3 regions of the Monashia sp. HAY1-11D genome follow, and region 3 is predicted to be linked to each of the others. Evidence: riboswitches for the same ligand, from Rfam matches in the RefSeq annotation. Region 3 holds a riboswitch; each other region holds the start of a gene.
What was found. A riboswitch is a leader RNA that binds a small molecule or an ion and turns the genes downstream of it on or off. The one in region 3 is predicted to bind cyclic di-AMP.
Positions count from the first base shown of each region.

Region 1 (9,587 bases), 1.3 Mb from region 3:
CCCGGCCCAGACCTCGCTCGTCTTCGGCGTCGCGGGCGCCGTCGACATGCTGCTCTTCTACCCCTCGGGCTGGCTCATGGACCGGTACGGGCGGGTTGCCGCCGCGGTGCCCAGCATGCTCGTGCTCGGTCTGGGCATGGCGCTGCTGCCGCTCGCGACGAGCCTCGTCGCCGTGACCGCGGCCGCGACGGTCCTCGGGGTCGGCAACGGGCTCGGCGCCGGCCTGATCATGACCCTCGGGGCCGACGCCTCGCCGGCCGACGGACGCGCCCAGTTCCTCGGCGGCTGGCGCCTGTGCGCCGACCTGGGAAGGGCCGCGGGCCCGCTGGCGTTGTCCGCGCTGACGGCCGTGCTGTCCCTCGGTGCGTCGGCCGTCGTCCTCGGCGTCGGGGCCGTCCTCGGTGCGGGCTGGCTGCGCATCTGGGTGCCGCGCCACGACCCGACGCGCCCTCTCCGGGGGCGGGCGGCCCGTCCCGGCCCGGACGCGACGCCCGGGGCGTCCTGATTCTGAGAAGGTATGACCGTGACGGACCTGATCGACACCACCGAGATGTACCTGCGCACCATCTTCGAGCTCGAGGAGGAGGGCATCGTCCCCCTGCGCGCACGCATCGCGGAGCGTCTGGGCCACTCGGGCCCGACGGTGTCGCAGACCGTGGCCCGCATGGAGCGCGACGGTCTCGTCGCCGTCTCCGGGGACCGTCACCTCGAGCTGTCCGACCGCGGCCGCCTCATGGCGACCCGCGTCATGCGCAAGCACCGCCTCGCCGAGCGGCTGCTCGTCGACGTCATCGGCCTCGAGTGGGAGTACGCCCACGACGAGGCGTGCCGGTGGGAGCACGTGATGTCCGAGAAGGTCGAGCGCAAGATCCTCGGCCTCATCAAGGGCGGGCTCGAGTCGCCGTACGGCAACCCGATCCCGGGCCTGGACGAGCTGGGTGTGCCCGAGGACGCCGCGCACGGCTTCCTCACCGGCCTCATGTCCCTGACTGCGGCGGCGGGCGACGAGCCCGCGGCCGTGACGATCCGTCGCATCGGCGAGCCGGTGCAGGTCGACCCCGAGGCGCTGGCCCTGCTGACCTCGGCGGGCGTCCTTCCGGGGGCCCGGGTCCGGGTCGTCCGCGAGGAGGGACGCGTGCTGGCCGTGAGCGACGCTGCGGACGCCGGCGAGGGCGTGTCGCTGCCCGACGAGGTCGCGGCGCACGTCTTCTGCCAGGTCGCCTGACGCGAGCCCGGCCGTTGCCCGCCCTGCCCCGCTTTGGGGCCGGACCGGCCCGCACGCCCTCTGTCCCTCGTATCGGGCCTTCGTATCGGGCCCTCGTATCGGGCCCGGATCGCCTTGGGACTGTGGGGATTTGGGGCGAGCTGCGGTGGCCTGTCCGAAAATCTGTTGAAATCACCGACTCCCGGCGTGACAAGCCGCGGGGAACTTGGGTAGCGTGAGCCCCGCTCGCTCTCCCCGTCGGGCGAGTGCTTCGGGTCGAACCGCCTAGTCCTGCCATCGACCCTGAGCCCCTGAACGATCCGCATGGCAGGAGCGGGGGACCCACCTTCGGGCGTCGCACGACGTCCTCGGGGTGAAGCCCTCCGTGGACCGCAAGGTCCGAGTGAAGGCCGGGCGAGCAGCACCTCATTCCGCCCGAACCCGACAGCTCACCTCGTAGGCGTCGAGAGGTCAAACGTGGCTCAGAACGTTCCCGGGCGCCACCGCGCCCCCGGTCGGTTCAACGCGATCGCCGAGCTCAAGCTCATCGCCAAGGAGTCCGCTCAGCCCGCCGTCAAGGGGGCCGCGATCGTGGCCGCCTCCGGTGGGCTCGTCGCGACGTTCGCCGGGCCGGCGAGCGCCGCCGACGGCTCGAGCACCGCGGCCCCGTCGGTCGTCGGCCCGCAGGTCGGCACGCTCAAGGCGGCCAGCGCCCTCTCGGCGATCGGCTACGCCAAGCCGGCGGCGAAGCAGGCAAGCGTCAAGCCGCTCGTCATCAAGGACGTCACCGTCGAGAAGCAGCGCGCGGCCGAGAAGGCTGCCGAGGACGCGCGCCAGCAGTCTGCGGACCGCTCCTCCCGCTCGGCCTCCCGCACGGCCCTGTCCGACCCGGCGCCCACCGCGTCCGGCATCGTCGGCATCGCCCAGTCCTACTTCGGCGTCCCGTACGTCTACGGCGGCACGAGCCCGTCGGGCTTCGACTGCTCCGGCTTCGTCCAGTACGTCTTCCGCCAGGCCGGCATCTCGCTGCCCCGCACGGCCTCGCAGCAGAAGGCCGCGACGACGCCGGTGAGCAACCCCCGCGCCGGTGACCTCGTCTTCTTCGGCTCGCCGGTCTACCACGTCGGCATCTACGTCAGCCCCGGCGTCATGATCGACGCGCAGCGCCCCGGCACCACGATCGGGTACCACTCGATCTGGACGACGCCGTCGGGCTACGGCCGCGCCTGATCGACCCGTGGCTTCCGTCGCGCCCCCGACCCGAACGGGTCGGGGGCGCGACGTCGTTCCTCGCCGGCGTGGTTGGATGACGTGATGACCGTCCAGGCTGCCGCAGAGTCCACGACCCTCATCGAGCTCGACGTCTGGGGCGACCTCGTCTGCCCGTGGTCATGGATCGCCAAGCACCGGATCGAGGCCGCGATCCACGCCTTCGAGCGGCCCCACGACGTGTCGGTGCGGTTGCGGGCCTACGAGCTGGACCCCGAGTGGCCGGTCGGGCGCAACGACCGCGCGCAGGACCAGATCGGCTCGCGGACCAACGGTGACCCCGTCGCCGGGCACATCCTCAACGCCAAGGCCATCGAGGCGGCCGAGGCCCACGACCTCGTCTTCGACTTCGACACCGCGGTCATGGCCAACACCTTCGACGCGCACCGGCTCGTGGCCCTGGCGCGCGAGATGGGCGGCCGGGCCCTGCAGGCGGCTGCCGTCGAGCGCTTCTTCTCCGCGCACTTCCGCGAGGGGCAGGCGCTCGACGACCACGAGGTGCTCCAGCGCCTCTGCGCCGAGTGCGGCCTCGACGAGCGGCGGGTCGCCGCCGTGCTCGCGTCCGACACGTACGCCGACGACGTGCGCGCCGACGAGAGGCAGGCCCGCGACCTCGGCATCACGGTGACGCCGTTCGTCCTGGCCAACGGGTTCGCCGCCGTACCGGGGGCCCGCCCGGTCGAGGACTACCTCGCCCTGCTGCGCGGGGTCGCCGTGCAGGGTGGCGACGAGGCGTAGCTAGCCGGCGGCGGTCGGCGACGCGCCCCCGAGCGTCGTCGCCGAGGGCGCCCCGGCGCTGGGGCGGCCGAAGGACACCGCCTCGTCGACCGGCCCGGGCGCGGCCGAGCGCAGCTGGGCATCGGGCAGCGCCCCCAGGGCGGCGTTGACCATCGAGAAGGCCCGCCGCAGCGCGACGAAGACGGTGATGGCGAAGATCTGCCGGTCGTCGAAGCCGGCGGCGCGCAGCGGCTCGAGGTCGGCGGGTGTCGTGGAGTTGGCGTCGCGGGCGACGGTGCGCGCCCAGCCGGCGAGTGCGGCATCGGCCGGGTCGAGCGGAGCGTCGTCGCCGGCCAGCACCGCCGCGGCGACGTCCGGGCCCGCCTCGCCGGCGAGCCGGTTGCCCCACGCCAGGGCGCAGTAGGAGTCGCTGCCCGTGGCCGCGGCGGCGCTGATGAGGATGCCGCGCTGCCGGAAGGTGAGGCCGCCCAGGCGCACCATGTCGGCAAGGAGTCCGAAGAGCGTGTCGTGCGCGGCCGGGTGGTGCGCCCACAGGTGCGACAGGTTCATGACGAACCCCTGGGTGCCGAGGTCGCCCTCGAAGGAGGCGCGGACGGCGTCGGTCACCGGCGGCTCGGTGAGGAACCCGTGGGCGGGGTCGGTGGCCATCAGGCGCTCCGTTCGTCGTGCGACGCGTTCATCGTGGCACGGGCTGACGCGGAGTGTGGGCCCATCCTGCCGGGGTCCTTGGGCGCCGGGCGCGCTCAGGCCCGGCCGATCGGGCTGGTCAGGCAGGCGTCGGCGCGACGGACAGGTCGATGCTGACGTCGACGGCTCGCAGCTCTCGCACCAGCGCGTCCTCGCGAGCACTCAGCTCGGCGAGGCGCGAGGCGTCGGGGGCTCGGGTACCGGAGGCGAGGGAGGCCCAGCGGACCTCGTCCTCGACCTGCGCCAGCTCGGCGACGATCGCTGCAACCGTTCTGCTCATGTGCCCGCCGTACCCGGCGCCCGCCGGCTTGGAACAGGTCGGCAGGTGACCTCGGCCGGGTCGCCCGCGAGTTCCCTGCGGGCGCGTCGGACTGCCTGCGGACGCGTTCAGTCCCGCTCCCACGGGGCGTCCTCGCCCATCTTGGCGTAGTACTTCGCGAGATGGCTGCGGACCCGGTCGACATCCGAGGAGGGCAGGTCGACACCACCGCGGGAACCCTGCATGACGGCGGCGGCCGCCATGACGCCACGGGGGACCGCACGCAGCCGACCGTCGATGACGTCGGCGATGAGCAGCTTGTAGGCCGTGAAGTTGTCCTTCTTGTCCTTGTCGTACCAGACGTGGGCGTCGCGGTACTTCTCGTTCGGCTCCTCCTCGGCGCCGGCCCAGGCGCGGACCCGCTTCTCGGCGGCGTCGCCGTCCCACTCGCGGTCGCGGTCGGCGAGCGGCAGGTCCTGGAAGCTCGTGACACTCATGCTGTCCATCCTTTCTCCGACGCTGGTGCCGTGGAGCCGTACCCGGTCGGGCGCTCCGGACACCATGGGTCGGGGGAGGGCGCCGGACGCGTCGGGCGCCCCGGGGCCGGACGTGGCGCGCCCCGCCGCGTTCGGGTGGCCAGGTCCGGGAGGCGAGTGCCTGGGTCCGGGGGCGCCGCGGCGGGGCGAGCGAGTCCGTGCAGTTCCGGTCCGGGGTGAGCAGGCCCGCGGGGCCGCGTCACCGGTCCGGATCTCCACGGTGACACACGCGCGCGCTCGGTGGGAGATTGGCCGGCTGTGAGTTGGAGGGCGAGCGCAGGTCTGCTCGGCATTGTCAGTTCATGTTTCAGTTTGCAACTGGAACTAAGTCTGCTAGTGTTGAGCCCAGCACGAGGGTCCGTCCTCCCACGCACACTCATCGAAAGGCGCACCATGAGCACCTCCACCTTCCGGCCGAAGTACGTCTCGTTCGACTGCTACGGCACGCTGATCAGCTGGCCGATGACCCCGATCACCAAGGAGCTGGTCGGCGACCAGATCCCGGCGGAGCAGTGGGACCAGTTCGTCGCCGAGTTCCGCGGCTACCGCTACGACGCCGTCCTCGACGCGTACTACCCCTACGAGCAGGTGCTGCAGAGCGCCTTCGACCGGGTCTGCCGCAAGTGGGGCATCGAGTCCGACCCCACGGCGGGCAAGCGGTTCGCCGACGGCGTGCGCAGCTGGGGCCCGCACCCCGACGTGGTGGAGCCGCTGAAGAAGATGGCCGAGCACTACAAGCTCGTCATCCTCTCCAACGCCAGCAACGACTTCCTCGAGGAGAGCGTGCCGCGGCTGGAGGCGCCCTTCCACGCCGTCTTCACCGCCGAGCAGGCCGGCTACTACAAGCCCCGGTACGCCGCGTTCGAGTACATGCTCGACCAGCTCGACGCCAAGCCCGAGGACTTCGTCCACGTGTCCTCGCACACCCGCTACGACCCGCTGCCGATGCACGACATGGGCTTCCGCAACCTCGTGCTCCTCGACCGCGGCTACGACCCGGTGCCGCCGGGCTACGGCCTCACCGTCGTGAAGTCCCTGGACGAGCTCAACACGCTGCTCGGCATCTGAGCTGCGACGAAGGTCCTCACCATGTCTTCCAGCCTCAGCCGAGCGATCGCCGGCTTTCCCAACGGGTTCGACCCCGGGGTGGTGGGCACACTTCCGCAGCATCTCCAGGAGACCATCCGGCGGCGGAACGAGGTGCTCGGCCCGGGCTACATGCTGATGTACCGCGAGCCGGTGGAGTTCGTCTGCGGTCGCGGAGCGCACCTGTTCGACCTCGACGGCAACGACTACCTCGACGCCTACAACAACGTGCCGTGCGTGGGGCACGCCCATCCCCACGTCGTCGAAGCGGTCCACCGCCAGATGGCGGCGGTCAACACGAACACGCGCTACGTCCAGGAGGCGCTGGTCGACTACGCGGAGCGGCTCCTGGCGACGTTCCCCGAGGGCCTGTCGAAGCTGAGCCTGGCCTGCAGCGGCTCGGAGGCCAACGACCTCGCGATGCGGGTGGCGAAGTACCACACCGGCGGTGAGGGAATCATCGTGACGCGGTGGGCCTACCACGGCATCACCAGCGAGGTCTCGCGGTTCTCACCGACTCTGGGCAAGGGCTCACCGCTGGGACCGAACGTCCGGCTCATCGACCCGCCTGACCCGCGACTCGTTGCTCCCGGATCCACGCTGGCCGAGCACATGCGCGCCCAGGTGCGTGCCGCAATCGACGACCTCGAGCGCCACGGCTACCGGCTCGCGGCCCTGGTCACGGACAGCGCCTACAGCAGCGACGGGATCTTCACCGACAGGGTCGGCTACATGCAGGCCGTGGTGGAGGAGGTCCACGCCGCCGGAGGCGTCTACATCGCGGACGAGGTGCAGTCGGGCTTCGCCCGCCTCGGGGACGCCATGTGGGGGTTCGCCCGCCACGGCGTGCTGCCGGACATCGTCACCCTGGGCAAGCCGATGGGCAACGGAGTGCCGCTCTCGGGTGTGGTCTTCCGGCCCGAGGTGTCCGAGGAGTTCGGGCGCAACGTCCGCTACTTCAACACCTTCGCCGGCAGCTCGATCCCGGTGGCGGCCGGGGCCGCGGTGCTCGACGTGTTCGAGGAGGAGGACGTGCAGCAGCGCGTCCTCGAGAACGGCACGGCGCTGCGAGCCGGACTCGAGGAGATCACCCGCGAGTCACCGCACGTCGCCCAGGTGCGCGGCAGCGGTCTGTACGTCGCCGTGGAGATCGTCGAGGATCTGGAGACGCGGGCGCCGGACCGGGCCCGAGCCGAGGACGTCATCAACGACATGCGGGATCGTCGAATCCTCATCAGCGGCACCGCCCGGGGTGCCAACGTCCTGAAGGTCCGTCCTCCGCTGGCCTTCAGCTCCGCCGATGTGACCCGGTTCTTGGAGACCTTCGCCGAGGTCGCCAAGGACCGTCTGTAGCAGCCCGGCCGAAGGGACCGACAGTGCACGCCTCACCACGCTCGAGCCCGGCTGAACGGCTCTTCGCCGAAAGCGGCATGGGGTCGTCGCACACGCCCATCGACGTGGGGCTCGTCAGCCTCCTCCTCGACGAGCACTACCACCTCTCCGGACGGCTCCACCCGCTGGCGACGGAGAAGGACGACACGTTCCGGCTCAGGGGTGACTCGGCCCGCTACCTCGTGAAGGTCTCACCACCTGACGAGGCCCGGGCGGTCGTCGAGTTTCAGACGGCCGCGATGCGCTTCCTCGAAAGCGCATCGCCCGAGCTGCCCGTCCAGCGGGTGAGGCTGACCGTGGACGGACGCGACCACGTGCTCATCGAGGCAGGTGACGGCACCGCCCGGGTGCTGCGCGTCTTCGACTTCGTCGACGGTGCGGTCTGGGCTCAGGTGAACCCGGACGGCGAGCAGCTCGCCAAGGTCGGCCAGATGCTCGGACGAGTCGACGTGGCGCTCGAGGCGTTTGCGCACCCGGCGGACCGCCGGGGCCTGGTGTGGGACATCCGGCACTTCCACGAGCTGACCGAGCTCGTCGAGCACACCCCGGATGCCGTGCACCGCCGGCTGGCCGACAGGGTGTTCCAGCTGTTCGAGGCAACCATCGTCCCGAGGCTGGACGACCTCGAGACGCAGGTGATCCACGGTGACTACAGCCCGTACAACGTGGTCGTCGACGAGCAGAGCGTCGACTACGTCACCGGTGTCATCGACTTCGGTGACACCATGCGCAGCGCGGTCATCTTCGATCCCGCGGTGGCGATGGCGAACCTGCTGGGCCGGACGCCGGAGCAGCCGTGGCGGGAGGCCTGCGGCTTCGTCGCCGGCTACGAGAGCGCCCGGCCGATCAGCGACCGTGAGCTGCCCCTGCTGCCGGCGGCCGCGTTGGCGCGGCTCACGCTCCGCGCGCTGATCACCAACTGGCGCGCGGAGCGCGTGCCGGAACGGCGCGACTACCTCCTGGCCCACGCCAAGGACGACTGGGTCAACGTCGAACGTGCCCTGGCCGTGCCCCTGGCGGCCGTCGTTGCCCAGCTCCGGGGTGGGCCGTCGTGAGCAGCCCTGACCGACTCCGCATCGCTAGGGTCCTCGCGTGAGCAGCAACCCCACGTCCCGCGACTACAACAAGGCATCCGTCCTCGACGTGCTGCTGTCTCGGGCGCCGCTGACGCGCAACGAGGTCATCGACCTGACGGGCTTGAGCAAGGCCACGGTGTCGCGCGCCGTGGAGGAGCTTCGGGTGGACGGCTTCGTCGTCGACGGCGGAGTCGACGAGGTCGCCGGCCGTGGCCGCCGGTCCACGTACCTGGACGTGCCCGGCACGATGGGGCACGTCGTGGGCATCAGCTTCGGCATGCAGACGACCTGTGTCCTGGTGGCCGACCTCAGGGGTCGCGAGCTGGGACAGGTCATCGTGCCCACGGTGACCCACGAGGAGGTCGGGAACACCGCGCAGTGGCTGGTCGCCCTGATGGCGGAGACCAGCGCCGCGGCAGAGGGGCCGTTGCGCCAGGTCGTCGTCGCGGTGCCCGGCCGGGTCCGCAACGGCACAGAGATCTTCGGCCCGGCGGAGTCGATGACGGTCTTCGCGGGCTCTGGCCTCCAGCGAGCCCTGGCCGACCTGGTCGACGCTCCCGTGCTCCTCGACAGCGATGCCAACGCGTCCTTGCTCGGGGTCCTCGTCGAGGACACCACCCTGCGAGATGCTGCTCTCTTCAGCGTGAGCAGCATCCTCAACGTCGCCAGCTGCACCGACCAGGAGCTCCTCCGAGGACGGACGCCTGCCTTCGGCGACATCGGTGTGCTGTTCTCCGGGGTCGGCGCCGAGCCCCTCGACGGGCTCCTCAGCGTCAGCGGTCTGCTCCGGTTTGCTCGAGAGCGGGGACTGGCCCTCGAGCGCGTCGAAGACCTGTGGCTGCAACCCCACGACGACGGTCCGCGTGCCGAGGTGCTGGATGCCTTCACCACGGCAGTCGTCACCGCCGTCACCGCCGTCGCCGTGACGCTGGACCCGGAGTCGGTCTTCTTCGTGGGTCGGCTCAGCCCGCTCGTCGACGAAGTCCTCCCCGAGGTGCGAAGCCGGCTTGACAGGAGCCTTCCGGCGGTCCCCGAGGTCAGGACGGTGACCCAGGTCCTCGGCCTGTCGGTGGCACGAGGAGCGGTGTACGCGTGCCTGGCGGTGGCTCGGGAGCGGTTGGGAGACGCAGTGCTCGAGGCACGCAGGCAGGGCCCCAACGCCCAGCAGCCCTTGCCAGCCTTCTGAGTGAACGGGCAACACAGCACCACGCGGAGTGCCTGCGGCCGTGAAGAGGCCCCAGGAGCGTGATGAGCCACCGCGACAGGGTCCTTCCCCTTCAGCAGCCGGACGGCCTCCGCGCGCACGGCCGCGCCCAGCTCGGTTGACAGGACACCACTGC
Region 1 is NZ_CP200320.1:359,073-368,659, reverse strand. Features, by position in the region: gene AC1VM9_RS01585 (MFS transporter) at 1-505, shown strand, start outside; gene AC1VM9_RS01580 (iron-dependent transcriptional repressor DtxR) at 524-1,225, shown strand; cyclic di-AMP (ydaO/yuaA leader) riboswitch at 1,496-1,679, shown strand; gene AC1VM9_RS01575 (C40 family peptidase) at 1,682-2,434, shown strand; gene AC1VM9_RS01570 (DsbA family oxidoreductase) at 2,519-3,211, shown strand; gene AC1VM9_RS01565 (carboxymuconolactone decarboxylase family protein) at 3,212-3,859, opposite strand; gene AC1VM9_RS01560 (hypothetical protein) at 3,978-4,178, opposite strand; gene AC1VM9_RS01555 (hypothetical protein) at 4,286-4,654, opposite strand; gene AC1VM9_RS01550 (haloacid dehalogenase type II) at 5,087-5,761, shown strand; gene AC1VM9_RS01545 (aspartate aminotransferase family protein) at 5,783-7,132, shown strand; gene AC1VM9_RS01540 (phosphotransferase) at 7,156-8,226, shown strand; gene AC1VM9_RS01535 (ROK family transcriptional regulator) at 8,264-9,433, shown strand.
Region 1: it holds a riboswitch for cyclic di-AMP, as region 3 does, so the genes downstream of both, AC1VM9_RS01575 (C40 family peptidase) here and AC1VM9_RS07540 (CHAP domain-containing protein) in region 3, are expected to answer to the same signal.

Region 2 (9,587 bases), 630 kb from region 3:
ACGAGGGCCGGGACGAGCTGGAGCTGGTAGTCCTGCACCCAGACGCGGGCGCCCTCGGCGGCCACCTCCGCAACGGCGCGGGCGAACCGCTCGTTGACGGCCTGGTAGGCGGCCCACCACTCGCGGTGGAAGGTGGCCGGCACGATGACGTCGTGGTAGATCGGCCACAGGGTGTCGTTGGAGAAGCCCTCGTAGTAGTCGCGGACCTCGTCGGCGGACAGCGCCACCGGGTGCAGGTGGATGCCGTGCTCGTCGAACGGTTCGGGCGCCTCGCCGGAGTCCCCGGCCCAGCCCACCCACGCGCCGGGCTGCGAGCGCATCACCGACTCCATCGCGGTGACGAGACCGCCGGGGGAGCGGCGCCACTCGCTGGCGCCGTCGTCGAGGACCACCTTGTCGACGGGGAGGCGGTTCGCCGCGATGACGAGGTCGAAGGTCTGCCGGTCGGACGGCACCGGGGATCAGCTCCTGTCGTTGGGGCGCGACGCCGCGGGTGACGTCGTGCAGGTCGTGCTGCCTGGCCACCACCCGGCATACCCACCGAGACGACTCGGGTGGCGACGGGCGGGACCGCGGCGGTCGCGTCGGCGCGAGGACGTGCCGGCGGATCGGTCTCACTCTAACGAGGGAACGGTGGCGCCCCGTCGGCGTGCGCTCTAGGGTCGAGTCAGGGCACCGCGCAGGGTCGTCGAGATCGACGGAGGCACGTGTCCGGGGCACTCACCCGAGGTGAAGGAGGTCGCCGTGAAGATTTCTGACGTGCTGAGGGCGAAGGGCGGCGGGGTCGTCACCGTCCGGCCCGACGAGACGGTGTCCGGGCTGCTCGCCGTGCTCGACGAGCACCGCATCGGAGCCGTCGTCGTCAGCTCCGACGGCACGACCGTCGAGGGCATCGTCAGCGAGCGCGACGTCGTACGGCACCTGCACGCCGCCGGGGCCGGCATCCTCGACGCACCGGTGTCGCAGATCATGACGAGCGAGGTGTCCACGGGCACCGCCGCGGACAACATCGCCGACCTCGCCGCGACGATGACCGAGCAGCGGGTGCGCCACGTGCCGATCCTCGACGACGAGGGCCGCCTCACCGCCATCGTCAGCATCGGTGACATCGTCAAGCACCGGCTGTCCGAGCTGCAGTCCGAGCGTGACCAGCTGCGGGACTACATCTCCCGCTGAGCCGACCTGCGCCACGCGCCGAGGTCGTCGGCGACACCCCCTGCGGTCGCATACCGTAGGAGCATGACTGCGTACGACCGGACCGAGCGGGTCGCCGCTCCGCGGTCCGGCCGGCGCACCGGCCCGCGCACCGGCGGCGTGCCCATCGGCGCCGGCCGCGACGCGTACGGCTCCGGGCGCATCGGACCGTACCGCCTCGTCGAGGAGATCGGCGAGGGCGGCATGGGCGTCGTGCACCTCGCCCTCGACCCGCGCGGGCGTGCCGTCGCCATCAAGGTGCTGCGGGCGCACGTGGCCCACGACGCCGACGCCCGGCAGCGCCTCATGCGTGAGGTCGAGACGCTCTCGCGCGTCCGCGACCCGCGCGTCGCGAGCGTCATCGACGCCGACGTCATGGGCCCGCGCCCGTACATCGTCACCCGCTACGTGCCCGGGCCGGCGCTCGACGAGATCGTCGAGGAGCACGGCCCGCTCCATCCGGGCGAGCTCGTCAGCCTCGCGCGAGGCGTCGCGGAGGCGATCCGGTCGATCCACGCGTGCGGCGTCGTGCACCGCGACATCAAGCCCGGCAACGTCCTCGTCGAGGAGGGCGAGCCGGTCCTCATCGACTTCGGCATCGCGCACGTGCAGGACGACGTCCGGCACACCGTCGGCGGTCTGGTCATGGGCACGCCCGGCTACCTGTCGCCCGAGCTCGTCGAGGGTGCCCCGATCACCGACGCCACCGACTGGTGGGGCTGGGCGGCGACGATCACGTACGCCGCGTCCGGTCGCCCCCCGTTCGGGCGCTCGCGGATGGACGCCGTGCTGAGCCGAGTGCGCGCCGGTGACGTCGACGTCGACGGTGTCGATCCCCGTCTCGTGCCGCTGCTGCGTGCCTCCCTCTCGCCCGACCCGGCCCGCCGGCCGCAGGCCGACGAGGTCATCGCCGCCCTCGAGCAGTACGCCGCCGGGCGGGCGGCCACCGTGCCCTCCCCGAGCGCCCCGTGGGACGACGGGCGCACCGAGGTCCTCGACGCCGCGGGCGACACGCAGGTCTTCCCGGACCGCGGTACCGCGGTCCTGCCGCCGGTGGCCCCGCCGCCGAGCCCGTCGCCGACGCCGTTCCTGACGCGGCCCGCCCCGGACGACGTCCGGTGGGCGCCGCCGCCGAGCGGGCCGCGTCGCAGCGCCGCGCCCCAGCACGACCCGGCACCGTGGGACGGTGACCGTGGCCGGGACCTCTACGACGAGCGCCACGGCCCGGGCGCCGGGCCCGACGACTGGGACGACGACTGGGACGAGGAGGAACCCGAGCAGGCCCCGCGCGAGGGTGACCCCCGCATCGGCCTGGCCATGCGCACCGGGCTGCTCGGGGCCGCGGGCATCGCCTGGGTCGGCGCCCTGATGTCCTGGCCGGGGTACGCGTTCCTCGCGCTGCTCGTGTGGTCCGTCGTCGCCCGCGCCACCGACCGGTCGGTGTCCGCGCTCGTGTTCCGTCGGTACGCCCATGGCCGCCGCGGCACCGACATCCCGCTCGCCGTCGTGACGAGTCCGTGGCACCTCCTCGTCGGCGCCGTCGCCACGGCCGTGAGCCTGGTGCTGCCGCTCGCGGTGGCGCTCGCGGGCATCTTCGCGACGGCGTTCCTGCTGGCCGGTGCCACCGGTTCCGACCTCGGGCCGGGATCGCCGACGACGCTCGCCGTCGGTGGCATCGCGGGGCTCGCCATGCTGTGGTGGGGTCCCGGCGGGGTGTCGCTGCGCCGCGGGTCCCGCTCGATCGTGCGCCGGCTCGTGCCGGTGGGGACACCGTCGCAGGTCGTCGCGGTGGCACTGGTCGTTGCCGGGCTCGTCGTCGGGCTCGTCGCCGTCGACCAAGGTTCGAGCCTGACCTGGCTGCCCTTCAGCGGCAACCCGTTCACCCGCTGAAGCGCTCGCGGGGTGGGTGTGGCGGCGTCCGTGGCGGCCGCCGTCCGGTCCTTGCCGATCGGCCCCGTTCGGTCAAGGCCAGATCTCGAGAAGATCACGAAATCATCTCGGATCGGGTTGTGGTTCATTCACTCGTCACGTACCGTCGTGCCTCGGCGGTCCCGGTTCTCCGGGCCGGAAAGGGGTGGTCTCGGGTTTCCGGGGTGTCCACCACCGGTAGGCGCCGTGCGTCCGGCCTCCACACGGCACGCTGGATAACTTCACATGGACACCCAGCAATCCGGTCCCTGAGCGCGCCGAGCCTCGCCAGCCAGGGACGCAGCCCACACCCGTGGGCCGGGCGAGGACGGGGGACCCAGTGTGGTCAGTGAGTTGTCATGTCGAAGACCGTCGTTCGCCGACGGTCGAGGGCCGACTCGACTGACCTTGGGGTGAAGCCGCAGCCGCGGCAGGGCACCTGACGTCCCCAACCCGACAGCTAACCCCGCAGGCGCGCGTCAGGAAGGAATACCCCTATGCAGTACCTGTCCAAGCATGCTGCCGCCAAGCGGGTCTCGATGAAGCAGCGCATCGCCGGAGTCGGCATCGCCGGAGCGGCCACCGTCGTCGGTGGCGTCACCGCCGCCGGGTCGGCCAAGGCCGCCACCGTGTGGGACGCGGTCGCCCAGTGCGAGTCCGGTGGCAACTGGCACATCAACACCGGCAACGGCTACTACGGCGGCCTGCAGTTCTCGAGCAGCACCTGGGTCGGCTTCGGCGGTCGCGCCTACGCCTCCCGCGCCGACCTCGCGAGCAAGGCCGAGCAGATCACCATCGCCCAGAAGGTCCTCGCCGTGCAGGGCCCCGGTGCGTGGCCGGTCTGCTCCAAGCGCGCGGGTCTGACCCGAGCCAACGGTGGCGCCGACGCCGCCGCGTCGCGCTCGAGCGACCGCAAGCCGGTCACGACGAAGAAGAAGGTCTCGAAGAAGAAGACCTACGCGACGAAGAAGACGACGAAGAAGGTCAACAGCTACGCCGGAACCGGCAAGCGGGTGACCGTCCGTCGGGGCGACACGCTGGGCACGCTGGCGCAGCGGTACCACGTCTCCGGCGGCTGGAAGACGCTGTACGCTGCGAACAAGGCTCGGGTGCACAACCCGAACCTCATCTACGTCGGCCAGGTGCTGCGTCTGCCGTGACGCTGTCTGACCGAGCCTGACCGGACGGCCTCGCGCGACCAACCCCTGGGTCCCGCGGGGCCGTCCTTCATGTGTCGCCCTGGTTCCATGGTGGGGCAGGGCTCCGCTCCTCGACCGGTCTGGGCCCGGAGGCTAGTGCTCGGTTACGCTGGCGCCCGACCGGGCGGGGCGATAGTCGCTCCACCGGTACCGCTGGCGTGGCGCAATTGGCAGCGCACCTGTCTTGTAAACAGGTGGTTGGGGGTTCGAGTCCCCCGCCAGCTCTGTGCTCAGCGCGTCGGATAGTGCCCCTGACCTGCGGTTTCGCCGTTATGGGTGCGAGGGACGTCGAGGGACACGAGTGGAGGGGTAGGGGCGGTAAGCCACTCGGCCTCGCACGCAGATTGCCGGACTCGCTCGCCGCCGCTGCCCGTCCGGCAGCACGCAGGACGGCGACCAGAGTGTCAAGTAGGCCGAACCGCCGAGGGTTTCGGATACTTGCGAAGATTGCCCTCGAAACGATGGCAGGCCAGCTACATCGGGCCGGATCTCACTAGACACCGTGCTCCGCCCAAGCCAAGGCGCTGCTGGCCGGGGGTCCGGGCGCGGGACGCCGTGGGCAAGACCCGCAAGCGCGTGGCCATGGAGCTGGTGGCCGGCCTGGAGCGGATCCATGCCAAGAAGAAGGCCGCCGACACCGAGCTGTAGCAGCTCGTCGCGGCGACCGGGACCTCGCTGCTGGGCCTGCACGGCATCGGGCCTTCGGGTGTGGCCCGGCTGCTCGGCGACTCAGCTCGTAGCGGCGGGGCTGCTTTCGCCACTTCGCGCTGGGCCGCACCCCTTGGACCCAGAGCCAACCCTTATCGAAAGCGTGACCGACATGTCTGGCGTCGTGGCGGGCGACTCTTGAGCGCTTGACGACTCTTCGGCCCGGGCTTAAGTTGGACACCTGTAGAAAAACGCACCCGCGTCTACCAGCGAACCGCCTCCTGAGCATGGATCCGTCTGCTGAGGAGGCCCACCCGCGAACCTCCTCGCAACGAAGGGTCACCCGATGCCAGCCGGACAGACAGCAGAGATGTGGCGCGCCCAAGCGGAATCGCTGGCCCCGCCCCGGCTGATGGTCATCGATGGTCGCTGCCGGCCGGCGGCGGACGGACGCGTGATGGAGGTCCTGGCGCCTCGAGACGGAAAGCCCTTGGCGACAGTCCCGGACGGGACGGCCGTCGATGTCGACATGGCGGTCGCGGCGGCCCGGCGTGCCTTTGCCGATTCGCCCTGGTCCCGGATGTCCCCTGCGGATCGGAAGCGTGTGCTGCACCGTTTCGCCGATGTCATCGAGGCTCGCCGCGACGAGCTTGCCTTGTTGGTCTCGCTCGAGATGGGTAAGCCCATCGAGTATGCGCATTCGATCGAGATGCGGACGACCGTCGCGTGCTACCGCTGGTATGCCGAGTGGGCGGACAAGCTGACTGGTGAGGTGCCCGAGGTTGGCAGCAATGCGCTCGCGCTCGTCACGCGCGAACCGGTTGGAGTGGTTGGCGTGGTCGTGCCGTGGAACTTCCCCATGACCCTGCTGGCATGGAAGGTGGCTCCCGCTCTGGCGGTTGGATGCACCATCGTGGTGCGACCATCGGAGCTGTCGTCGCTGTCGGCCTTGCGGGTGGCGGAACTCGCGCTCGAGGCAGGTCTGCCCGATGGCGTGCTCAATGTCGTTACGGGCCAGGGTTCTACGACGCCGCGAGCCCTGGCACTGCACCCCGACGTCGACACGGTCGCCTTCACCGGGTCGACGGAGGTTGGCAGGGAGTTCCTGCGCTACGCCGCGGACTCCAACTTGAAACGGGTCTGGCTGGAGCTCGGCGGGAAGTCACCGAGCATCGTGCTGCCGGACGCCGACCTTCCTGCAGCTGTGGCGGGCACCGCCGGAAACATCTTCTTCAACCAGGGCGAGATGTGCACGGCACCCTCGCGTCTCCTTGTGCACCGTTCGGTGCGAGACGAGGTGGTCGATGGGGTCGTCCGGGCTGCGGAAGCGCTGCACATCGGTGACCCGCTGGACCCTGGGACCCAGGTCGGTCCGCTGGTCAGCGCAGCTCATCGGGAGCGAGTCGAGGCGCACACCGCCCGGGCCCTCGATGAGGGCGCGCGGTTACGTACCGGCGGGGGTAGGCCACCCGTTCCGCAGGACGGCTTCTACTCCCGGCCCACCGTGCTGGACAACGTCGAGCCGCACATGGCCATCGCCCGGGATGAGGTGTTCGGGCCGGTCCTGTCGGTTCTCACGTTCGAGGACGAGGCCGAGGCCGTGCGTATGGCAAACGACTCGGTCTACGGCCTCGCCGCCGCCGTGTGGACCCGCGACGTCGGAACCGCCCACCGGGTCTCCCGCCGGCTCCAAGCCGGGACGGTGTGGGTGAACTGTTACGAGGAGGGCGACATGACCGTTCCCTTCGGCGGTTACAAGCAGAGCGGCAACGCTCGTGACAAGTCCGTCCACGCGCTGGAGAAGTACACGGAGCTCAAGACCACCTGGCTGGCCCTGTGAGCCGTCGACCGCTGATCATTGTTCCGGCTCGGTTCTCCGAGTCCGCGTCAGCCCTGAGGTTTCGCGCTGAGGTCACTGCGCGCGCCTTGGCTACTGCAGTGTTCGAGGCCGGGGGTGAGCCGGTCGCCGTGCATCCTCACGCGCCGGACGGGCTGGTGGATGAGGTGCAGGTCGCCGATCGCTTCGACTTCGCTGACGGAGTGCTACTGCCCGGAGGCGGAGACATCACGCCGGCCCTGTATGGCGGCGTCGAGCATGCGGAGCACTACGACATGGATCCTGAGCAGGACGCCTTCGACCTCGCTGTGGCGCGATGGGCGTTTCGCACCGGGCGGCCGCTGCTTGCCGTCTGCCGGGGGCTGCAGGTGGCGAACGTCGCGATGGGCGGAACCCTGGTTGCTCACATGGATCGTCCGCACCGCCATGTCGTCTCCGAGCTCGCACTCGAGCCGGGGTGCGCCCTGACCCAGGCTCTCGGCACCCGCATGCTGTCGGTCAGCTGCTACCACCATCAGGCGCTGGACCGGCTGGGTGATGGGTTGGTGGCGGTCGCCCGGTCGGTAGACGGCACCGTGGAGGCCGTCGAGATGGTTGCACCCGACACGCCATGGTTCCTGGGCGTGCAGTGGCACCCGGAAGACACCGCGGCGATCGACCCCCTGCAGAAGGGCATCTTCACCCAGTTCGTGGCAGCCAGCCGTCGGACGCTGCAGCCGTCGAGCTGAAAGCCATCGGCACCGGCCGGGCGTGGCTCAAGAGTGAAGCAGTGATCGATCCAGTAGGACGTCCGGCGGGTCGACAAGGCCGGCCACGTCGGCGGGCCACCTGCCACGGAGCGACGTTCCGGGCTCGGTCCACGGCGCCAGGATCTGCTCGACCAGGAGCCGCTGCATCGCCGGTGGCGTGCGCTGGGGCAGTGTCACCACTCGGACCTGCATGGCATGCACGGTGGTAACGAGCAGCTCTGCCAGCGGCGCCGGCTCCGCCTCGGCTCTCAGGTCATGGGCCTCGATCGCCTGCTCGAGCATCTCCTGGGTGCTCCGGGTCCAGGCTTGGTGTTCCTTGGGCAGCAAGGTGCGGAGGCCCTCGTCGGTGGTGATCCGGCCCCAGAAGCAGACGACGATGCGGGCCTCGTCGACGGTCGCGGCCTCCATGGGAAGCAGCTCGCGCAACGTCGCCAGGAGCGCGTCGAGACCCTTCAGACCGGCAGCGCGTTCGGCGGCGCGCGCATTGGTCCGGGCGAAGACCTCTTCGTAGGTGGCGGCCAGCAAGGCGTCCTGATTCGTGAAGTAGTGGCCCACCGCCCCGTTGGCGACGCCGAGCTCCTTGGCGATGGCCCGCATGGTGGCGCCCCCGAGCCCATCCCGGGCCACGAGACGCAGGGTGGCATCGATGATCTCGGCCCGGCGCTGTTGGTGGTCGACAAGTTTCGGCACGGTGCCGCCCTCTCCTCGGTGCTGGCTGTTCAGCCACGACTGTCGCCGCGGACCGGCAGGGCCGACCCGAGCCGGGCCCATCGGGGGCGGCGATCGCTCGCCGCTGAGCCTACCGCGAGTTTTTGGTCATGCGTCCAAGAAAACTCTGGACACGGATGGGGGGCTGTCGCTACGGTGGCAGAAGTTGACTCTACAAGTGTAGAAGAAAACAAGGCAACGAACCGCCCACGGGCCACGAGAGGCAGGGACACGATGACGATCCCCGGAGCGCCAACTCCCTTCGAGGCGGCACCGACGGCCCCGGCACAGCTGCAGGACAACCTCGCTCGCGTCGTCGACGGGATCTCGCAGTGGATGTCACAGTTCGGAGCCTTCGAGCCTCATCCGGCGACGGCGATCGACGAGGACCAGCTCGACGCCGCCCTGCACGCGCTGATCGGTCGGCTGGGGGACAACTATCCCTTCTTCCATCCCCGCTACGCCGGCCAGATGCTCAAGCCGCCGCACCCCGTGTCAGTGATCGGATACCTCGCCGCGATGCTGATCAACCCCAACAACCACGCCCTCGACGGCGGGCCGGCCACGGCAAAGATGGAGAAGGAGGTCGTCGCCAAGCTGGCGGCCATGTTCGGGTACGGAACCGACTTCCTTGGTCACCTGACCAGCAGCGGCACCATCGCGAATCTGGAGGCCCTGTTCGTGGCCCGGGAGACCCACCCCGGCAAGCACATCGCCTTCAGCGCGGACGCTCATTACACACATGGCCGCATGTGCCACGTGCTCGGCGTCGAAGGTCATGCTGTGGCCACGGACTCGGCCGGCCGGATGGACCTGGCAGCCCTCGAGGACCTGCTGCGCACCGGAACCATCGGCACCGTCGTCCTCACCACCGGCACCACCGGGCTCGGAGCCGTGGACCCGGTCCACGAGGCAGTGCCGCTGTGCCGCAGATACGGCGCGCGCATCCACGTCGATGCCGCCTACGGGGGGTTCTTCCGCCTCATCGCCGATGACTCAGCCGATGGGGTGCAGGCGGCGCCGTTCCGGTCGATCGCCGACTGCGACTCGGTGGTGGTCGACCCGCACAAGCACGGGCTGCAGCCGTACGGCTGCGGGGCGGTGCTCTTCAAGGACCCGCAGGTGATCCGGTTCTACACCCACGACTCCCCGTACACGTACTTCACCTCGGACGACTCCACCTGGGCGAAATCTCTCTCGAGTGCTCACGCTCCGGTGCCGCCGCAGCGGCGCTCTGGGTCACGTCCCAGGTGCTGCCGTTCACGGCAGAGGGCCTGGGCCGTGTGCTGCGACCGGGCCGGCGAGCGGCCCTTGCCTGGGCAGACCTGCTCGCTGACTCCGCCA
Region 2 is NZ_CP200320.1:1,002,835-1,012,421, reverse strand. Features, by position in the region: gene AC1VM9_RS04685 (alpha,alpha-trehalose-phosphate synthase (UDP-forming)) at 1-455, opposite strand, end outside; gene AC1VM9_RS04680 (CBS domain-containing protein) at 745-1,176, shown strand; gene AC1VM9_RS04675 (serine/threonine-protein kinase) at 1,240-3,084, shown strand; cyclic di-AMP (ydaO/yuaA leader) riboswitch at 3,409-3,594, shown strand; gene AC1VM9_RS04670 (transglycosylase family protein) at 3,600-4,262, shown strand; tRNA gene AC1VM9_RS04665 (tRNA-Thr) at 4,454-4,525, shown strand; partial or broken gene AC1VM9_RS04660 (hypothetical protein) at 4,578-4,799, shown strand; gene AC1VM9_RS04655 (aldehyde dehydrogenase) at 5,296-6,789, shown strand; gene AC1VM9_RS04650 (gamma-glutamyl-gamma-aminobutyrate hydrolase family protein) at 6,786-7,514, shown strand; gene AC1VM9_RS04645 (TetR/AcrR family transcriptional regulator) at 7,542-8,225, opposite strand; gene AC1VM9_RS04640 (pyridoxal phosphate-dependent decarboxylase family protein) at 8,478-9,587, shown strand, end outside.
Region 2: it holds a riboswitch for cyclic di-AMP, as region 3 does, so the genes downstream of both, AC1VM9_RS04670 (transglycosylase family protein) here and AC1VM9_RS07540 (CHAP domain-containing protein) in region 3, are expected to answer to the same signal.

Region 3 (9,587 bases):
GACCCCGTGAAGAGGCTGCGGTAGTCCCCCTGGAGCAGCCCGTCGAGCCGGCGCACCACGCGCCACTCGAGCCGGCGGAGCAGGCGCTCCGGCGTCAGTGCTGGGGCCGCGCCCACGACGTGTCCTCCACGCCACCGACGGGGACGCCTGTCCCCGTGGGGGCCTCGCGCGTCGGTGCCGTCGGCACGGGGACCGCAGCGACGACGGGGGCGAGCACCTCGTCGGGCGACAGGTCCTCGGCCAGCGCCTCGTACGACAGCACGACGCGGTGCCGCAGCACGTCGTGCGCGAGCTCGTGCACGTCGGACGGCAGCGCGAAGTCACGCCCGCGCAGGAAGGCCAGGGCCCGGGCCGCGAGGACGAGGTTGATGGACGCGCGGGGGCTGGCCCCGTACGTCAGGAGACGGGACAGGTCGTCGCGCCCGACCGAGGCCGGGTCGCGCGTCGCCGACGCGAGGTGCACGGCGTACTCGATGACCGCCGGGTCGACGTACACCTCGTCGACCTCCTGCTGGAACCGCCGCAGCACGTCCGGGTCCAGCACCTGCGCCGTCCGCACCGCCGCCCCGATCTGCCGCTCGACGACGACGAACTCCTCTGCGGCGGAGGGGTACCCGATGAGGACCTTGAGCATGAAGCGGTCGACCTGGGCCTCGGGCAGCTGGTACGTGCCCTCCGACTCGATGGGGTTCTGGGTCGCCATGACGAGGAAGGGGTCCGGCGCCGGGTAGGTCTGGCGGCCGATCGTCACCTGCCGCTCCTGCATGACCTCCAGCAGCGCGCTCTGCACCTTGGCCGGCGCACGGTTGACCTCGTCGGCGAGCACGAGGTTGGCGAAGACCGGACCGAGCGACACCTGGAACTCGCCGTCGCGCTGGTTCCAGATGCGCGTGCCGACGAGGTCGGCCGGCACGAGGTCGGGCGTGAACTGGATGCGCTGGAACTGGCCGCCCACCGTCGCCGCGAGCGTCTTGATGGCCATCGTCTTGGCCAGGCCGGGAACGCCCTCGACGAGCAGGTGACCGCGGGCGAGGAGCGCCACGACCATCCGCTCGAGGAGCACGTCCTGCCCGACGATGGTCCGCTTGACCTCGTAGAGCGCCTGCTCGAGCAGCCGGTGGTCGGCGGCGGTGTCGACGTCGGGAGCGACGTGCGTCGGGTCGTCCATGGCTTCTCCCCGTGGTGGGCTGGTGCTCGTACCCGGCGCTCAGTGCGGCGGGCTGCCGGCGGCGCCGCCGGCCGTGGCGATGGGCACGGCGAAGCCGATGCCGACGAACAGCGTCTGATCGGTGGGGTTGGCCAGGCCCGTGACGATGCCGACGACGTGCCCGGCCCGGTCGAGCAGCGGCCCGCCGGAGTTGCCCGGGTTGACGGCGGCGTCGAACTGGATGAGGTGGCGCAGCTGCCTGCCGCCGGGCACGGTGACGGTGCGGTCGAGGGCCGACACGACCCCGGCCGAGAGAGAGTCGGTCAGCCCGAGCGGGTGCCCCACGGCGAAGACCGGGACGCCGACCTGCACCCGGCCCCCGAGCACGGCCGGGACGACGGTGGCCGGCAGGCGCGCCGGCGTCAGGGTCGCGATGTCGTTCTCCGGCCGGCGCGTCCCCACCGTCGCCGGCGAGCTCGTGCCGTCGGCGAACTGGACGGTGATGCCGGTCGCGCCCGCCACGACGTGGTCGGCGGTCAGCACCGTGCCGTCGTCGTTGACGACGACGCCGGCCCCCGTGCCGCGCTCCACGCCGGTCCGGGTCGGGGTGAGCGTCGTGACGAGGACGAGCGAGGGCTCGATGGCGCGGTGGGCGAGGCTGGCGTCCGGGGGCCGCGCGGCCTGGTCCTCGGCGTACGCCTCGAGGCTGCGCCGGACGCTGGCGTCGACGTCCCGCTGCGTCGGCGGGGGCGGACCGGACTGATGGGTCAGCCCGAAGGCGAGCCCCGCTGCGGCCACGAGGAGGACGACGACCACGACCGCCCAGACGCGTCGGGGCAACGACCGCAGGGGGCCGGACCGGCGCGGCGGCTCGGGCGGGGAAGCCGGCTCCGACCCGCCACCGGGCGCGGGGGTCGACGGCGCGGCACCGACGGCGCCGGCCGGATGCACCTTCGGCGGATCGGTGACCCGTGCCACCACTCGACTCTACGTTCCGCACCCACCGACCGGCAGGGGTCTGTGCACCCTTCACAGGAGCGCGGCCAGCGCGGGCCCGGGCCCCTACGATCGCCACCATGCCGACCGACGCGACCCCTCCCCTCGCCGTGGTCGTCCGCGACGCCACGCCCGCCGACGCCGCGGCCTGCGCGCGCATCTACCGGCCGTACGTCCTCGACACCGCGATCACCTTCGAGCTCGAGCCACCGACCGAGGACGCGGTCGCTGCGCGCATCGAGGCCGCCCGCGCCACGCACGCCTGGCTCGTCCTCGAGGAGGCGGGACGGATCCTCGGCTACGCGTACGCCGGTCCGTTCAAGACGCGCCCGGCCTACCGCTGGGCCTGCGAGGTCTCCGTCTACCTCGACCTGGAGCGGCGGGGGCGCGGCGGCGGGCGGGCGCTCTACCTGGCGCTGCTCGAGCGGCTCACCGCGCGCGGCTACCGGATGGCGGCCGCCGGCATCGCCCAGCCCAACGAGGCGAGCAACCGGCTCCACGCGTCGCTGGGGTTCGAGCCGGTGGGCACCTTCCGGCGGGTGGGCTGGAAGCACGGCGCGTGGCACGACGTCGCATGGGTGCAGCGGCTCCTCGGCGAGCCGCACGCGGGCCCCGAGCCGCCCCCCGAGCCGCGCTGAAAGCCACGGCCGGCCCCGGGTCCCGTCAGGCACCCTCGGCCTCCGGCCCCGCACGCCCCGGCATGCAATGAGGGCGGGGACGACACGTGGTCGTCCCCGCCCTCATCCCGCGGGCGCACCGGTCAGGTCACGGTGCGTAGATGTACTGCATCCCCGAGATGTCGGTGACGGTGCGGGTGTTGTAGTTGTACGGGCCGGCGAGGGCGTTCATCTCGACGATGGTGACCTCGTTGCCGTTGACGGCCGTGACCCAGGCGACGTGGCCGACGCTCGAGGAGCCGTGGACGCCGGGCTGCATGACGACGATGGAGCGCGTGCGCGGCGTGCCGCTCACGGTGTAGCCGGCGGAGGCGGCGCCGGAGGCCCACTCCATGGCGTTGCCGGTCCAGCCACCGGGGTAGTAGCCCTCGGACTGGTACCACTTGTTGAGAGCGCCCCACGTGCACTGGCCCGGGGTGGCCCAGTTCGACGAGGCGCGCATGCCGGACGAGGCGCTCGGGACCGAGGCGTTGCTCGTCGCCTTGGTCGAGATCGTGCTCGTCGTCAGGGACCGGCGGGACGCGTCGCGCGAGGCGCGCTCGGCCGCGGCCTTGCGCTCCGCGGCGGCCTGGCGGGCCTTCTCGACGACGAGGTCCTCGATGACGGTCGGCTTGGCCGTGGCGGTGCGCTGGGCGACGGCCTGCTGCACCTGGGGCTGGAAGCCGATCTTGGACAGGGCCGTCGCGGGAGCCACGGCGGGAGTGGTCGCCGGGCCGACGGCGGCAGCGTTGCCGAGGGCGGCGACCGCACCGTTGGCCGGCTTCGCCTCGTCGGCGCTGGCCGGGTTCGCGAAGGTGGCGACGAGGCCACCGGTTGCCGCGACGATCGCGGCGCCCTTCATCGCCGGCTGGGCCGACTCACGGGCGAGAAGCTTGAGTTCGTTGAGGGGGTTGTGTCGTCCCGGCGCACGGTGGCGCCCGCGGGTGTTCTCAGTCGTCATGTACCTCTCCGCGCCTACGAAGTTAGCTGTCGGGTTCGGGCGGAAAGGTGCCCGGTGCCCTCCCGTGCCAGCTGCGGCCCGGATGGGTACTTCACCCCAAGGACGTCCGGAGTCGTGGTGCCGGACGCCCGGAGAAACGCGTGGTTCCTCCGCTCCTGTCACAAGGTTTGTCGTCACGAACGAGGCGGTGACAGGACTAGGCGGTCCACCTCGCGCGTGTCCGGCCTGGTGGCCGGACTCCCGGAACTGTAGACGAATCAACCGGGCAATGTCACGCCGAGGTAACGGTGACGCGCCGGGTGTGCCCTTGAACGACCGGTTGCTCCCGCTTTACCGGCGGCATACCGCCCGGGGAGTGAGACATGGGTCACAGACCCACCGGTCGGGTTTCCGGTACGTCGGCCCCGCTCCGGGGTATACGCACCGCCGGGCGCGGTCCGTCTGTCGCCCGGCGTCGTCACGCCCTCAACCGGACTGGATCTCGTCCTCGTCCTGCTCGCGCTCCGCGCGGCGTCTGACGCACAGGCGGGCGATCGTCGCGACGAGGTCGAGGGGCACGGGACGGGTGATCGGAAAACGCACGGTGTCCTTGGCGCGACGGTAGGGCCGGATGGCCTCCTCGAACGCCTCGTCACCGCTCGGGACGGGGTAGACCCCGACGTGGTTCTTCCACCCGGCGAAGTACAGCAACGGCTTGCCGTCGAGGGTGAAGGTCGCCATGCCGTAGCTGATCTTCTCGCTGGCGTCGGGCACCGCCGTGCGCACCGCCGTACGAACCCTCGCGAGCTGAGTTCGCGTCTCCTCGGGATAGGAGGCGATGTAGTCATCGACGGACGCGAATCTGGGGGCCAATCCTGGTCCTCACTGTCTCCGGACCGGTTTGTCGGGCGGGATCACTGCGACTTTATTGGCCCAAAGGGGTCAGTGCAAAGGAACCTCGCCATTCGGCGCCAAACCGGAGCAAAGCGACAGATGCGTGGAGAGGCCGGATCGTCCGGCGAATCCCGTTGGCCCGAGGCGCCGTCCGCGTCAGGCGGGAGCGCCCGCGCGCAGCGCGTCAGGGAAGGCGGCTCACGGCTGCAGGAGCACCTTGACGGCGCGTCGCTCGTCCATGGCGCGGTAGCCCTCGGCCACCTCGTCGAGCGGCAGCGTCAGGTCGAAGACCTTGCCGGGGTCGATGCGCCCGGACAGCACCCGGTCCAGGAGGTCCGGCAGGTAGCGGCGCACCGGGGCGACGCCGCCGGCGAGCCCGATGTTCCGGGAGAACATCCGGCGCACGGGCAGCTCGACCCCGTGCGGGACGCCGACGAAGCCGACGGTCGACCCGGCCCGCGCGACGTCGAAGGCGGTGTCCATGGCCTGGTGCGTGCCGACGCACTCGAGCACGGCGTCGGCCCCGACGCCGCCGGTGAGGTCCTTCACCGCCGCGACGGCCTCCTCGCCGCGCTCGGCCACGACGTGCGTCGCGCCGAAGTCGCGGGCCAGGGCCTGTCGCGGCTCGTGCCGCGACATCGCGACGATCCGCTCGGCGCCGAGCTGCTGGGCGGCGATGACGCCGCAGAGGCCGACCGCGCCGTCACCGACGACGACGACCGTGGAGCCGGGCGTCACCTTCGCGGCGACGGCGGCGTGCCAGCCGGTGGCCATGACGTCGGACAGCGCCAGCAGCGAGGGCAGGTACTTCTCGTCGGGCATCCCGTCGGTCTTGACGAGGCTGCCGTCGGCCTGCGTGACGCGGGTCAGCTCGGCCTGGCCGCTCGCGGTGCCGTCGGCGTTCGGGCACGCGGACTGCACACCGGCGAGACAGTCCGGGCAGGTGTTGTCGCAGTGGCAGAACGGGATGACGACGAAGTCGCCGGGCCTGACCTCCCGGACCTGCGCGCCGACCTCCTCGACGACGCCGACGGCCTCGTGACCGATGGTGGCGCCCACGCGGATCGGGTTCTCGCCGCGGTAGGGCCACAGGTCGGAGCCGCAGATGCAGCCCGCCGTGACGCGCACGATCGCGTCGGTCGGGGCCTCGATGGTGGGGTCGGCGACCTCGGACAGACGGATGTCGCCGGGGCCGTGGATCGTCGTCGCGCGCATGGGCGCCATCCTCGTCCGGCCGCCCGCACGTGGCAAAGCCACTCGACGACGGCGCGGGCCTTACCCTGCGCTCAGCCGCGGGAACGCAGGCGCAGGTTGGGCAGCCCGGGCGCGGGGAGCGTGTGGTCCCACGCGTCGGGGAAGGTGCCGTAGCGGGCGGACGCGTCAACCGCCTCGCCGCGTGCAGCGGCCTCGCGCTCGCGCTGCCACTGCTCGCGGAAGCCGACGACCTCGTCGTGGCTGCGGCCGATGAAGTTCCACCACATGACGATCTGCTCGCCGAAGGGTGTCCCGCCGAGGACGAGCAGGCGCGTGGCGTCGTCGCCCGCGGTCAGCGTCACGCGCTGGGCTCCGGCCGGCAGGAAGACGATCTCGCCCGGCTTGGCCGTCGCGCCCTGCACCGTGAGCGTGCCTGTGTCGCAGAGGAACCCGTGCTCGTACGCCACGTCCAGGTCGACCTCGAGCGAGCGCCCGGCCGGCAGGGTCACCTCGGCGCCGACGAGCGGCGAGTGCATCGTCACCGGTGAGGTCTGCCCGAACAGGGTGCCGAGGAACACGAGGACGCGGCAGCCGTCGACGTCGGTCGCCGCCGGCGCGTAGTGCTCGAAGCCCGGCGCGGTGAACCGGCTCGCCTCGGGCAGCGCCACCCACAGCTGCGCGCCGTGCAGCGTCGTCGTGGCCGGCGTCGAGTACTCGGAGTGGGCGATGCCGTTGCCGGCCGTCATGAGGTTGAGCTCGCCCGGGCGGACGAAGGCGTGCGCGCCGGTGGTGTCGCGGTGCTCGACCTCACCCGAGAAGAGCCACGACACCGTCTGCAGGCCGGTGTGCGGGTGACCCGGCACGACCATGCCTCCTGTCGCCGACACGTCGTCGGGCCCGTAGTGGTCGACGAAGCACCAGGCCCCGATGAGCGAGCGCTCACGCTGGGGGAGGCTGCGGCGCACCGGCATCGCCCGCGGCCCGCCGAGGGGCACGTCGCGGTAGGGGAGCACGACGGGGTCGTGGCCGCCGGTGTCGCGGCTCTCGCAGGTGACCTCGTCGGGGTTGCGGTCGGGGTTGCTCACCGGATCAGGCTAGGCCGCCGTTGCTACCTTGCCCACCATGACCGAACCCCTCCGACCGGCCCGACCCGACGCCTCGCCGGTCCCGTCGTCCGCCGCGTCCCCGACGCGGGCGCCGCGCTGGTCCGCGTGGCGGGTGGTGTGGTGGTTCGGGTTCGTCAGCCTCGCCGCCGACATGGTCTACGAGGGCGCCCGGTCGATGTACGGCCCGCTGCTCGCCTCGCTCGGCGCGGGCGCGGTCGTCGTCGGGCTCGTCACCGGGGCCGGCGAGGCGATGGCGCTGGCCCTGCGTCTCGTCTTCGGTCCCCTCGCCGACCGCACCGGCCGCTACTGGGGCCTGACGATCGCCGGCTACGGCCTCACCGCGGTCTGCGTGCCGCTGCTCGCCGTGGCACCGTTCGTCGGCGGCGCCGGACTCGTCCTCGCCGCGGTGCTCATCCTGCTCGAGCGCGCCGGCAAGGCGGTGCGCAGCCCGTCCAAGTCGGCCCTGCTCGCCCACGTGGCCACCGCGGTGGGGCGCGGACGTGGCTTCGGGGTCCACAAGGCCCTCGACCAGGTGGGCGCGTTCGCGGGCCCGCTGCTCGTGGCCGGAGTGGTCGCGGCCGCCGGCGCGATCTGGCCGGGCCTGCTCGTGCTCGCCGTCCCCGGCCTCGCCGCCATGGTTCTGCTCGCCGTCATGCGGGCGTGGGTGCCCGACCCGGCCGTGTACGACCCCCAGCCGACCGACACCGCGCCTCCCGCTGCGACCACCGACACGTCGAGCACCGACGCCCAGTCAGACGTCGGGACCATCGACGCCGGGACGACCGACGCGGTCGCGCCCACCGAGGCGCTCGCGGCCGACGCCGTACTCGCCGCCGCGTCGGTGACGGACGCGAAGGACGGCCACACGCCTGCCGACCCGTCGGTGCCTGCCGACGGTACGCGTCCTCGACAACCCGTCGGCGGCGTGCGCGGCTGGTTCGCGGACGCCGTCGGCGCGGGTCTGCCGCCCTCGTTCTTCCGGTACGCGCTCGCCGCGGGCCTGACGACCGCCGGCCTCGTGACGTTCGGCCTCATCGGCTACCACCTCACCGTCGCCGGTCTCGTGCCCGTGGCCACCGTGCCGGTGGTCTACGCCGGGGCGATGGGCGTCGAGGCGCTCGCGGCCCTCGGTGTCGGCGTCGGGTACGACCGGTTCGGCGGGGCGGTGCTCTTCGCGGTACCGGTGCTCGTCGCGCTCGTGCCTCCGCTCGCGCTCACCGGCTCCCTGACCCTCGCGCTCGTCGGCGTCGCAGTGTGGGGACTGGCGTACGGCGTCCAGGACTCGACGGTCAAGGCGCTCGTCGCCGAGGTCGTCGAGGCGCCGAGGCGGGCCACCGCGTACGGCGTCTTCGCCGGCGTCCAGGGCGCCTTCGCCGTGGTCGGCGGCCTCGTGTCCGGCTGGCTCTACGACCGGTCGCTGCCCTGGCTCGTCGCCGTCGTCGCGGTCAGCCAGCTCGTCGCCCTCGTCCTGCTCGTCCGCACCGTCCGCGCCCTCCGTGGGACCCGCACCCCCTGACCGACGAGGAGGGCCGGGTCGGTCAGGCGGGGAGCGCGGTCGGACGCGTCAGCGGGCCGAGCGCGATGAGCAGCAGGAGCGCCCCGAGCGGCAGCAGGCCCCACGGCACCGCGATGGCGACGGCTCCGACGGCTGCCAGCGCCGCCGACCCCACCGGCAGGCGTCCCTCGAGGGTCAGGGCCGCGAGCACCGCGGCCAGGCCGACGGCGACGAGCACCGGGCCGCCGACGACGAGGGCGACGGGCAGGGTCGAACCGAGCAGCCCGACCGCCTGGCCGAGCCACACCGCGCCCGTGGCGCCGGCGCCGAACGCGGCGAGGGCCGTGGCCGGGACGCCGATCCGCAGGTGCTCGAGGCGTGTGCCCAGCGCCGCGACGAGCCAGCAGAACGCGGCGGCGGCGACGACGAGCGTCAGTCCCGACGCCACGGGCGCGAGCCGGTCCACGTCCGCCCCGTCGAGGCTCGCCCCGAGCGCGAGGGAGACGGTGCCGGTGTCGCTGCCGGTGTCGCTGCCGGCGACCGCGCCGTCGATGCCCGTGGCGGCGGGGGACCCGAGGCCGAGCACCCACGCGACGATGCCGTGGACGAACAGGGCGAGGGGTGCGACGAACGCGAGCACCCGACCCCGGGCGGGCAGCGGCGCGGGCACGGTGCGGGCGACCGGAGGGGTGCGGTCGGCGCCCGGAACCCCGAGGGTGACGGGGCGGGAGCGGAGGGTCGTCGTCATGCTCCCAGCGTGGGGTCCCGGACGGGTCCTGCCCATCGGGGTCGACCCCGAGCCGTCCCCGAGCGACCCCTGAGCCGCCCCGGCGCGGCGAGTTCGCGGCGACGGCGCTGCGGGCCGGGCGCAGCCGGCGGGGAGCGCCTCCCGAAAGGTGGGTTTTGTCCATTTCGCGACGGAGGCGCTGTCCGGCGTCGTACCTTTCGCCAAGAGGGAGTGGAGCACGGGGGTGCTCCGAGGTTCGCGTTCAAAGGGGATGACCATGTCCGTGCGCTTCAACACCCCACCCGGATGGCCGGCTCCGCCCGCAGCATGGGCGCCCGGTGACGACTGGATGCCCGACCCCAGCTGGCCTGTGCCACCCGAGGACTGGGAGTTCTGGACGGTCGTCGACCCGCGTCGGGTCGCGAGCAGCGG
Region 3 is NZ_CP200320.1:1,630,819-1,640,405, reverse strand. Features, by position in the region: gene AC1VM9_RS07560 (DUF58 domain-containing protein) at 1-116, opposite strand, end outside; gene AC1VM9_RS07555 (AAA family ATPase) at 95-1,168, opposite strand; gene AC1VM9_RS07550 (S1C family serine protease) at 1,208-2,125, opposite strand; gene AC1VM9_RS07545 (N-acetyltransferase family protein) at 2,224-2,781, shown strand; gene AC1VM9_RS07540 (CHAP domain-containing protein) at 2,909-3,760, opposite strand; cyclic di-AMP (ydaO/yuaA leader) riboswitch at 3,760-3,943, opposite strand; gene AC1VM9_RS07535 (iron chaperone) at 4,226-4,612, opposite strand; gene AC1VM9_RS07530 (zinc-dependent alcohol dehydrogenase family protein) at 4,832-5,848, opposite strand; gene AC1VM9_RS07525 (pirin family protein) at 5,920-6,912, opposite strand; gene AC1VM9_RS07520 (MFS transporter) at 6,950-8,449, shown strand; gene AC1VM9_RS07515 (hypothetical protein) at 8,472-9,176, opposite strand; gene AC1VM9_RS07510 (hypothetical protein) at 9,433-9,587, shown strand, end outside.